One region of the Halomonas sp. HL-93 genome, then DNA from elsewhere that is predicted to be linked to it. Evidence: predicted binding sites of a transcription regulator. Region 1 holds the regulator's gene; the other holds the start of a gene.

Region 1 (5,769 bases):
GTGCCCCGTCGCGTGTAGTTCGGGGTGGCTGAATTCATCGAAGAGCCGAACGCCAAGTTGTTGCAAACGCTTTTTTAGCTGCTCAATGGGTCGCTCATTCCCGGGAATCGCTTTCGCGGAAAAAATCACGTTGTCGCCTGGCTGTAAATCAACGTGAGGGTGACGGCCCTGAGCAAGCCGTTGAAGCGCAGCACGCGGCTCGCCTTGGCTGCCTGTGGCAATGACGACGACTTCATCGGGGGGGAGGTAACCGAGGTCGTGGGCGGGCACTAACGTCGGAAAATCGTCCAAATAGCCGAGACCGCGGGCGACGCCTACCATGCGTTCCATTGAGCGTCCCATCAAACTAACACGCCGTCCGCACTGATAAGCTGCGCGCCCAATTGCCAACACGCGGGCTAAATTACTGGCGAAGCAGGAAACAATCACTCTGCCTTCGCAGGCGGCGAGCGTTGCGGCAAGTGCTCGGGCGACATCACCTTCGCTGCCCGAGTGGCCTGGCATCGGAGCGTTAGTGGAATCGCCTATCACCAAGTCAACTGGCGCGAGTGCCTTGAACTGTGCTTGATTGATCGGCTCACCGATGATCGGCTCGGGATCAAGCTTCCAGTCCCCGCTATGCAGCACGCGGTAGAGACCTGCCATGACGATCAACGCGCAGCTCTCGGGTATTGAGTGAGGAACCGCCAGATAGCGAAGGATGAAAGGGCCGCTTTGCAAGGCCTCACCGGGCTCGACTACATGGATGGCGGCGCTGCTGAGTTGATGCTCGGCAAATTTGAGACGCAATAAGCCTGCCGCCAGGGGCGTGGCATAAATGGGGCATTGCCAGTGAGGCCAGAGCCAGGCAACTGCGCCAATATGGTCTTCATGCCCGTGGGTGATATACAGCGCTTTAGGCGCGATGCCCAATGCTTTCGGCGTCGCCAGGTTGGGGACTTGGAGCGGAGCGTTGGGTAAATCCTGACGAATCATCATGCCGCAATCCACGGCGATCCAGTGATCCTCGTAGCCATATAGCGTCAGATTCATGCCAATCTCCCCACAACCGCCTAACGGCAAGATGCGCAATGGGGGGCGACGACGGGGACGAATATGAGCGCGCGGTGGATGCATCAGAGTAATAAAGCCTAAAAAATAATTCCTCAACTATACGGTAAGCGGCGGTCGGCTAACAATCATCGCCGTGACAGTCGATGATTGCGGGCGTCGCATTGGGTACACTAGACGTTTGTTGAATGCCCATGGACGGCCATGACAATAGCCGCGTGGTAAACCGTTAAGAGTAATGACTATGTCGCATTTTTATCGTTTAGTGGTGTCCTGCCCAGACCAGGTGGGAATTGTGGCGGAAGTATCGAGTTTTATTGCCGCGCAAGGCGGGTCTATTACTGAGGCTAGTCAGCATTCTGATCTGCAAACCGGGCGTTTTTTTATGCGCTACGAAATATTAGCGGATTCATTGGGTATGTCGGCGGAAGCGTTACGTTCGGCCTTTGAACCTGTGGCTGCGCAGTTTGATATGCAGTGGGCGTTGGTCGATACCCAGAAGCGTCGGCGGGTCGTGTTGATGGTATCGCGAGAATCACATTGTTTGGTTGATTTACTCTACCGCTGGCAGGTAGGTGAGCTTGATTGCGATATTGTTGGCGTGATATCGAATCATGATGATATGCGGTCGTTAACCGAGTGGTACGGTATTCCCTATCACCATGTTCCCGTGGATCCCAAGGATAAACCAGCGGCCTTTGGGCAAGTGCAAGCGCATATTGACCAAGCGCGAGCAGACTGCGTGGTGTTGGCCCGCTATATGCAAATTCTGCCGCCAGCGTTGTGCCAGCGCTATGCGGGGCAGGTGATCAATATCCACCACAGCTTTCTGCCCTCATTTGCCGGTGCCAAGCCGTATCACCAAGCCTATGAGCGCGGTGTAAAGCTAATAGGCGCAACTTGCCATTACGTTACCCAAGAGCTGGATGCGGGACCTATCATTGAGCAAGACATCCACCGGGTCAGTCACTGTCATACACCGACGGCTCTGGTGCGCTTTGGGCGTGACGTGGAAAAAGCCGTGCTAGCACGAGGTCTTCGTTGGCACTTGGAAGACCGCGTGCTGGTGCACGGTAATAAAACCATCGTGTTTAGCTAGCGTTAGCCAAGCGCTTGGCCATTGCCACCGCGGATAACGCCGACGCCCACACCTTCGATTTCGAGTGGCTGGCTACGTAGGTCGATCTCGATCGGGGCAAAGTCGGTGTTTTCCGCGATTAAAGTGACGTGATGGCCTTCGCGTTTAAAACGCTTAACGGTCACTTCATCTTCCAGGCGGGCAACGACAATTTGCCCATCCCGAATGTGCTGGGTACGGTGTACAGCGAGCAGGTCGCCTTCCAGAATGCCGATGTTTTGCATTGAAAGCCCGCGCACACGTAACAAATAGTCCGCTTTGGGCGTGAAGTAGTCGGCGGGTAAGGGGCAGTAGCGGTCAATGTGCTCGGCGGCCAGGATAGGACTGCCTGCCGCGACTTCGCCAATAATAGGTAAACCCGTCGCCTGATCCGTTGCTGATGGTTGGGTATCAAGCGTCTCCTGGGGCTCTTGGTTGGGTAAGCGGATACCGCGGGATGTGTTGCGGATGATGCGTATGACGCCCTTGCGCTCAAGTGCCCGCAAATGCTCTTCTGCCGCATTGGGCGAGCGAAACCCTAGCGCTTTGGCGATTTCGGCCCGGGTAGGCGGATAGCCAAACTCGGCCATGGTTTTGACAATAAAGTCGAAGACATTTTGTTGACGAACAGTTAACGGCCGCGACATACCAGCCTCCAATTGAATAAGTGGGCAAGACAGCGTCTGTTTACCTTTTGGCTATGTGGTTAAGTATACAGTATGTTTCCCTGTCCAGTATATCTTTGAGTTAGTCTGGCTAACAACCTGATGTATAAGGAGATGCGGTTGCGCTACAGGTGCGTCTTTTATCGCCAGGTAAACGTTGAGAGCTATCTAGCGATAACGTAGTATCCTAGTTTGTTTAAAACAGCCGTTTTTATGGACCGTTTTTATGGAGAGCAGCATGGCTCAATCGGATACGGTGACGCGCATTCTAGATACTGCGGAAGTGCTCTTTGCAGAGCGTGGTTTTGCCGAGACGTCCTTACGCAATATTACCAGTAAGGCGCGAGTCAACTTGGCCGCGGTGAATTATCACTTTGGCTCTAAAAAAGCGCTTATTCAGGCGGTATTCGCGCGTTATCTGGATCCGTTTTCGCAGCGTTTTCATAGTGCTCTAGACGATCTTGAAGCTCGCTATGAAGGGCGCGATATTCCCCTTGAGGTGCTGCTCGAAACCATGGCGACAACCGTGCTGACGGTGCCCGCTGAGCGCAATAGCCTAAAAGTCTTTATGCGTTTGCTTGGCCTTGCGTACAGCCAAGCCCAGGGCCATTTGCGCCGCTACATTCAGCAAGAATACGGGGATGTCTTTAGCCGATTCACTGATTTAGTGCGCCGCGCCACTCCTGATTTGCCGGACGCCGAGCGCTTTTGGCGGCTACACTTTATGTTAGGTACCGTCATCTTTACGCTTTCGGGACTGGATGCGCTGCGCGATATTGCTGAAAAGGATTACCACCAGCACGTCACGGTGCGCGACTTGGTTCGCCGCCTTCGACCGGTGGTGGTGGCGGCAATGAACGCGCCGCTACCTGACGAGAAAGACATTGAGAATCATGCAGACACCGTCGCTCATTGAGTTGCCTCCCCGCCAGGCGTTATGGCTCGAAATTGCCATTCAGGCACAGCAGTTACGTGCCTGGCAAGGCGATGTATGTCGCTATGAGTGTAATATTTCCACCGGGCGTGCCGGCGTTGGGTGTCAAGACGGGAGTGGGAAAACGCCTATTGGCTGGCACTATATTCGCGCCGCGATTGGCGGTAATGCCCCGGAAAACGCCGTGTTTAAAGGCCGTCGCTGGACGGGGGAAGTGTTTAACACTGAGATGGCTGCTGAGTTCCCTGAGCGAGATTGGATTCTGACGCGCATTCTATGGCTATGTGGACTTGAATCGGGGTTAAACCGTGGCGGCCTGGTGGATTCGCAGCGTCGTTATATTTATCTGCACGGTACGCCGCCGGATCAACCAATGGGCCAGCCAGCCTCGCATGGTTGTGTGCGTTTGCGTAATGACGACCTCCTTTGGCTCTTTGAACAGGCCCCACCCGGAACGCCTGTCTGGCTTCACGACAGGCATTGATCGTTGGATTCACGCTAATCATCGTCTAGTATTGGCGCTTTTTTTGGACATCCCGCTATGACACATCCATTAGGCTCGGTCATGTTGGACCTTGAGGGGACCACGTTGACCGCTGCAGACCGGCAGTTGCTGAAAACGCCCGCGGTGGGAGGCGTCATCCTATTTTCGCGCAATGTCGAAGACGCCTATCAGGTACGTCGATTGTGTGGCGAGTTGCGCAAGTTACGGCCTGATTTGTTGTTGGCAGTGGACCAGGAGGGCGGTCGCGTTCAGCGCATCAAGGAAGGATTGACGCGCCTGCCGCCGATGGCGCGTCTCGGTGAGTATTATCAGCAGGATCGCGCGGCGGCGCTTGCCTTTACCCAGGATGTTGGGTGGCTACTGGGCATGGAGATGGCCGCCTGCGGCTTGGATATTAGTTTTGCCCCCGTGCTGGACGTTGACAGCGGATTGTCCAGCATGATTGGTGATCGCAGCTTTGGCCCTGAGCCCGAGCAAGTCAGCGAATTGGGCGGGGCGTTAGTGGCGGGGCTTCATGACGCCGGTATGGCGGCGGTTGGCAAGCATTTCCCAGGGCATGGCGGCGTGGCGGCGGATTCGCATCTTGCGCTGCCGATTGACGATCGCTCGTTTGAAGCCCTGAAACAACACGATCTGATTCCCTTTAGCGCTCTGGCGAAAAAGCTCGATGGAGTCATGCCCGCGCATATTGTGTACTCGGCCTTTGACTCGCGACCCGCTGGTTTTTCGCCTAGCTGGCTTGGCATGCTTCGCCAGTCGCTGGAGTTTAGAGGTTGCATCTTTTCAGATGACTTGAGCATGGCTGGTGCTCATCAAGCCGGGGGGCCACGCGAACGTGCGGCGGCTGCGTTGGCAGCGGGTTGCGATATGTTGCTGGTATGCAATGATCGTAATGCGGCGCTTGAAGTGGTGTCCGCCGTCCCCGCACCCCAGTCCGTCCGGCCTGGAAAACTTCGCTATAAGCGTGCTCGGCCAGACTTGGATGCATTGCCCGCGCTCAGCCGCTGGCGTCGCACGCATGCCCAGCTTGAGGCAATGGCGACCCTGTCAACTGGCAATTAAAGACCGTTTTTACCCAGCAGGTTGGAATTTTAATGGCAAAGCTAGATAAAGAAGCGCTCGCGTCGCTCGACTCCATGCGCGAGCTAATGGACAACGCCGACTGTTTGATTTCCCAGCAGCAGGTGGAGCAGGCGCTGGACCGTATGGCCGAACAGATCAGCGACGATCTAGGCGATAAACTGCCGGTTTTTTATTGCGTCATGAATGGCGGGTTGATTACCACTGGTCACTTGTTAACCCGACTGGGGTTTCCCCTTGAGGTGGATTACTTACATGCCACGCGCTACCGCAATGAAACCCGCGGTGGTGAGCTGTTCTGGCGGGTGTCGCCGGAAATCCCCATGGCCGGACGGCACGTGGTCATCGTCGATGACATTCTAGATGAAGGGACGACATTGGCTGCGATTCTGAATTACTGTCAGGAAGCGCAAGCGGC
Region 2 (5,769 bases), 480 kb from region 1:
GTCTTCTGAGCAACCTCGTATCCAATGGCTTGGCCGCTGGGGCTTTATGCTGGCCGCCACGGGCTCGGCCGTTGGGTTGGGCAATATCTGGAAGTTTCCTTATATCACCGGGGAGTTTGGCGGCGGCGCCTTCGTGCTGGTCTACCTCGCCTGTATTCTGGCGGTGGGCGTGCCGGTGATGATGACCGAAATTGCCTTTGGACGGCGTGGCCTGGGCAGCCCGGTGGACGCCATTCGCCGGGTGGTCAGGGAATCCGGCCGTTCGTCGGCGTGGTCATTGGTCGGCTGGATGGCGATGCTCTGCGGCTTCATGATCCTGTCGTTTTACGTGGTCGTGGCGGGCTGGTCGTTTGCCTACCTGTGGAAAATGCTCACCGGCGGGCTGGCGGGTAGCAGCGTTGACGATATGGCCGCGGTGTTCGAGGCCAACAATGCCAACCCCTGGAACCTTGGCTTCTGGAGCACGCTGGTGACGCTTTTGACCATGCTGATTGTCGGCAAAGGCGTGCAGGAAGGCATCGAAAAAAGCGTCAGTTGGATGATGCCGGGGCTGGTGCTGATGCTCGCGCTGCTGATCGCCTTCGGGGTCTTCTCGGGCGGTTTTGCTCAGGCGTTCAGCTTCCTGTTTTCCTTCGATGCCGGCAGTCTTTCCAGCGAGGGCATGCTGGCGGCTCTGGGGCATGCGTTTTTCACCCTGTCGCTGGCGTCCGGGGCGATTCTTACTTACGGCAGCTACCTGCCCAAAGGCACTTCGATCGCCCGCACCACGCTGAGTGTCGCGATAGCCGACACGGTGGTCGCATTGATGGCCGGGCTTGCGATCTTCCCCGTGATCTTTGCCAACGGCATGAATCCCGCCGAAGGGCCGGGGCTCATCTTCATGAGCCTGCCGCTGGCCTTTCAGGCGATGCCACTCGGCACGCTGTTCGGTACCCTGTTCTTCCTGATGCTGTCGATGGCCGCGCTCACCTCGGCGATTTCGATGGTCGAGGCAACGGTGTCCTGGCTGTGCGATAACAAAGGCATTTCACGGCGCACCGCCTCGTGGAGCACGGGTATCGTGCTGTGGCTGATCAGTACCCTGGCGATGCTGTCATTCAATCTGGGCGCCGACTGGACGCTGGCCGGTAAAAGCGTTTTCGATTGGCTGGATTACCTGACTTCACGCTTGATGATGCCGCTGGGCGGTTTGGGCATGGTCGTGCTGGCAGGCTTTGTGCTGAAGAGCGAGACGTTCCGTGATGAGCTTGGGCTGGCGCCGTTGCCCTATGCGCTGTGGCTGTCCATGGTGCGTTACGTTAGCCCGCTGGGCATTGTGGTGATTTTTATCGATGCATTGGGGATTTATCAGGTGTCGTTTGCCGCGCACTGGCCGTGGTTGCTGGCCATTCTGGTCGCCATGGTGGCGCTGGGTGAAGCTCTAAGTCCGCGGTTGCGCTTTGCGCTACAGGTTCGCTGAGCGCTGCCGTTTTGACCTGGCGTCAGCAATGGCACCGGGATGCGTGCCGGCTTCCATCAGCTCATCCCAATGCGTGGTAAAGCGGTTGGAGCGATGGGCACAGCGCAGTTGCCAGGGGGCATCGTCATCGGTCATGCCAAAGCGGATCGTGCCTTGCCCCATGCGCTGGTTAATGGCGTCCACCGTGGCCATCAACCGCGGATGGTGGTGGGCCGGGGCGTTCAGCAACGATAGCTGGTGCTGCTGGGCATCGACGAGGTCGAGCAGCATCACGCCCGCCTTCATGAACCGGTAGCGGGGGCGGTATATCTGTTCGAGGCCCTGGCGCACGGCGTCGAGAATCACCCGCGTATCGTCGCTGGGCGTGGGTAGCGGGATCAGCGCGTGGGGAAAATACTGCGGCTGGTCACGACGGTGGCGGTTGGTTTTCAGGAACAGCATCACCGAGCGCGCCAGACTGTGCTGCTGGCGGAGTTTTTCGGCGCTGCGCTGGGCGTGGCGGCGCAGCGCATCGTGTACCTGATGTTTTACGCCAGTGGCTTGCCCAAACGAGCGCGACGTCATGATGCGCTGGCGTGGTTGGTCCACTGCGTTCATGTCCAGGCAGGACGTGCCGCGCAGCTCAAGCGCGGTGCGTGCCAGCACTACCGAAAAGCGCTTGCGCAGCTGTTTGGTATCGCTCTCGCGCAGGTCCCAGGCGGTATGAATGCCGCCAATGGCAAGCCGTTCGGCCAGCCGTCGGCCCACGCCCCACACTTCGCTGACCGGCGTTTGCGCCAGTAGCGCCTTGGTCGTCGCATCCTGTCCGTTGAGCAGACAGACGCCCTGGAAATGCGGCTGTTGCTTGGCGGCGTGATTGGCGAGCTTGGCCAGCGTGTGCGTCGTGGCCAGCCCAACGCATACCGGCAGCCCCAGGCAGCGGCGAATGCGTCGGCGCAGCGTTTCACCCAGGGTTTGGCACTGGCGCTCGCTCAGCCCGTCCAGATAGATGAACATTTCATCGATGGAGTAGGGGGCGATGTCCGGGCAGGCGTCGCGCAGCAGCTGGGCAAGCCGGGCTGACATGTCGCCATACAGTTCGTAGTTGGACGACAGCAAGTGAATCGCTCCGCGCTGGCGCAGCCCTTCGAGCTTGAAGGCGGGAGTGCCCATGGGGATGTCCAGCGCTTTCATCTCCGCCGAGCGGGCAATCACGCAGCCGTCGTTGTTGGACATCACGCCCACGGCCTTGCCTTCCAGGTGGGGCTGAAAGACGCGCTCGCAGCTGACGTAGAAGTTGTTGGCGTCGACCAGCCCGATCATAGCCGTCCTCTCAGCGCAGGTATTCGTGAACGACTGCGCGCACAACGCCCCATACCTGGCAGTCGGTGTCTTCCAGCGGGAGCGGCGGATAGTGGGGGTGGGCCGAGCACAGGTGCGGGGTGCCGCGATGCAGGGCGTAGCGCTTGATCAGCACTTCGTCGTTGAACATGGCGACCAGAATATGGCCCAGGCGTGGCGCAACGCTGCGATCCACGACCAGCAGGTCGCCGTCAAAGATCCCCCAGCCTTCCATGCTGTCGCCGGTCGCTGACAGATAGAAGGTGTGGGTCGGGTTCTTGATCAGGCGCGCGTTGAGATCCAGCGTACGCGGTTCATAATCCTGGGCGGGCGAGGGGAAACCGCTAACGCCCGCGCGGCCGTGCAGCGGCGGAAAAGGCAGCGGCTGCGACATCAACGGCAAGGCGGGCGCGACCGGTGATAGGGGCTGCGTCATTGTCGGCATCCTCACGGCTTGAGATATGTATTTATATACAGTATTCAGCCGGGAGGATTAAATTGCAAGCGTCAGGCGACTTGAAGCATCTCGTTGCTACCGCGCCAGCCAAAGGCCCACCACGATGGCGCTGGTAACGGCGATAAAAAAGACCCAGTTGCGCGCACGGGTATCACGGTGGGGTTTCATATAAAGCCTCATCAAAAGCAGCAGGGTATGTCGGCAGGCGTGGGTAATTTTCTACAGGCCCATCAGGCTGGCATGGTACCGTTTGTGATTTATGCCGTCACCCGGCCGCGCGTAAAGCGGCTGGCTTGTTTAGGATACGTTTGATGATGCATCCCTCTTCAACCCACGCCCCTCAGCCGCTTGCCCTTGCCGAGGGGCGCCTGGCGGCCCTGAGCTGGGGGCGTGACGATGCCCCCGTGTGGCTGGCGCTGCACGGCTGGCTGGATAATGCGGCAAGCTTTACGCGCCTGGCACCCTTGCTTTCGGACGCGCTGGATATCCGCATTGTGGCGCTCGATTTTCGTGGCCACGGGCAGTCGGCGCACGCCCCGGCGGGCAGCGACTATGCGTTGTGGGACTATTGCCACGATGTCTTGGATGCCATGGATGAACTGGCCATTGAGCGGGTTGCGTTGCTTGGCCACTCCATGGGCGCAGCGGTGGCCTGCCTGCTGGCGGCCGCCATGCCGGCGCGGATTGCGCGGCTAACCCTGCTGGATGGTCTGGGCGCGCTGAATACGCCCGCCAATGAAACGGCCGGTCAGCTACGCAAGGGGCTGATGGCCCACCGACGGCCTCTCTCCCAAGCGCCGCGCTACCCCGATCTGGCCAGTGCCGTGGCCGCGCGCGTGGCGGGTGGCGTCACCCCGCTGGATACGCTTACGGCGACCCCGCTGGTGGAGCGCAACGCCGCGCCAACGGCCGACGGACACGTACAAATGCGTACCGACAGTCGGCTGCTGAAACCGTCACTGGTGCGTTTTACCCCTGCGCAGGTGTTGGCGCTACTGGCGGATATTCAGGCCCCGGTGCTATTGATAGAAGGGGAGCAGGGCATTCTGGGCGAGCGAGACTGGGCGGCCAAAGCCCGCCAGGCGGTGCCGCAGTTGACCCGCCACGTGGTGGCGGGCGGCCATCATCTGCACCTGGAGCCCGAGGCCGTGGCGCAGGTGGCTCAGGTGATCACGGCGCATGAGCTCGCAATGCCTGAATCAGTAAAAGGACGTGCGCGATGAACGAAGTGACCAACGCCAATGAACAGAGCGGCAATAAGGTGGCGTTAGTGCTGGGCAGCGGCGGGGCCCGGGGCTACGCGCATATCGGCGTGATCGAAGCGCTCGAGGCGCGGGGCTTCGAGATTATTTCCATCGCCGGATGCTCCATGGGCGCACTGATCGGTGGGATTTACGCGTCGGGCAAGCTGCCGGAATACCGCGAATGGGTGTGTAACCTGGACTACCTGGACGTGCTCAGGCTGGTGGACGTGACCTGGAGTCCGATGGGCGCCATGCGCGCCAGCAAAGTGATGAGCAAGCTCGAAGGGCTGGTCGGCGACAGGCTGATCGAAGACCTGCCGATTCCGGTAACCACCGTGGCCACCGACCTGGTACGCCAACGCGAGGTATGGTTTCAGAATGGCCCGCTGCTGCGCGCGATACGCGCCTCGATTGCGGTACCCGGCGTGATTACCCCCGTGCATATCGGCGAGCAGGTGCTGGTGGACGGCGGGCTGCTGAATCCGTTGCCGATGATGCCCATTTTAGCGGCCCACGAGGCCGACTTTGTGGTGGCGGTGAACGTCACCGCCCATAGCCCGCAGCCAGTCACGCTGGAGGAGTTGCTGCCTCAGGGGGAGAGTGAGGACAGCCGTACTGAGTTGGAGAGGGACCGGGACGCCAACATTGGCGGCTGGATGGAAGAGGTCCGCGCGACGACGCGGCGGCTATGGGGCGGTTTAGGCGGCAGCAGTGACGACAGTGATGACGATGAAACGGTGGACCTTCGCGGCAAGCGCGAATGGGGCAAGCTTGATATGATTCTCGAATCGTTCGATATCACCCAGGCGGCGCTCGCCAAGTACAAGATTGCTGGTTATCCGCCGGATGTGCTGATCGAAATTCCCAAAACCGTCTGCAGTACCTACGAATTCCACCGCGCCAAAGATCTTATCCGACTGGGCCGCCACCTGGCCGATGAGGCCCTGGAGCGCAGAATGCCGGGCATTGCCTCGGACGCGGCAGAATAGCCCGCCTACTGCCCGCGTTTACGCAGCAGGATATACACCGCGCCGGTGCCGCCGTCGAGCTCGGTGGCGGAGCAGAACGCCAGTACCCCGGGCCATTCCCGCAGCCAGGCGTTGGTGTGGCTTTTCAGGACCGGGAAGTCGGCCGTGGTGCCCCAGGCTTTGCCATGCACCACCAGCACGCAGCGCAGCCCCTGGGAGGCGGCGTCGCGCAGAAAGCTTTCGAGCTCGGCGCGGGCCTCTTCCAGGGTATAGCCGTGCAGGTCGAGGCCTGCTTGCCACGCCATCTGGCCACGTTTCAAC

The links. The regulator LexA, encoded in region 1, represses DNA repair genes until DNA is damaged. The targets are predictions, from matches to a motif close to TACTGTNTANNTANACAGTA.
Region 2: GA0071314_RS06140 (LexA family protein) is a predicted target of LexA. The motif match lies at 3,239-3,258, and genes of this name have one in related genera.

What each region holds. Positions count from the first base shown of each region.
Region 1 covers NZ_LT593974.1:1,840,131-1,845,899, forward strand. Annotated here, with positions in the region: gene GA0071314_RS08490 (ribonuclease J) at 1-1,032, opposite strand, end outside; gene purU (formyltetrahydrofolate deformylase) at 1,295-2,149, shown strand; gene lexA (transcriptional repressor LexA) at 2,152-2,814, opposite strand; gene GA0071314_RS08505 (TetR/AcrR family transcriptional regulator) at 3,071-3,748, shown strand; gene GA0071314_RS08510 (L,D-transpeptidase) at 3,726-4,250, shown strand; gene nagZ (beta-N-acetylhexosaminidase) at 4,308-5,333, shown strand; gene GA0071314_RS08520 (hypoxanthine-guanine phosphoribosyltransferase) at 5,366-5,769, shown strand, end outside.
Region 2 covers NZ_LT593974.1:1,359,819-1,365,587, forward strand. Annotated here, with positions in the region: gene GA0071314_RS06130 (sodium-dependent transporter) at 1-1,459, shown strand, start outside; gene GA0071314_RS06135 (Y-family DNA polymerase) at 1,445-2,761, opposite strand; gene GA0071314_RS06140 (LexA family protein) at 2,772-3,215, opposite strand; gene GA0071314_RS06145 (alpha/beta fold hydrolase) at 3,548-4,459, shown strand; gene GA0071314_RS06150 (patatin-like phospholipase family protein) at 4,456-5,469, shown strand; gene GA0071314_RS06155 (Smr/MutS family protein) at 5,475-5,769, opposite strand, start outside.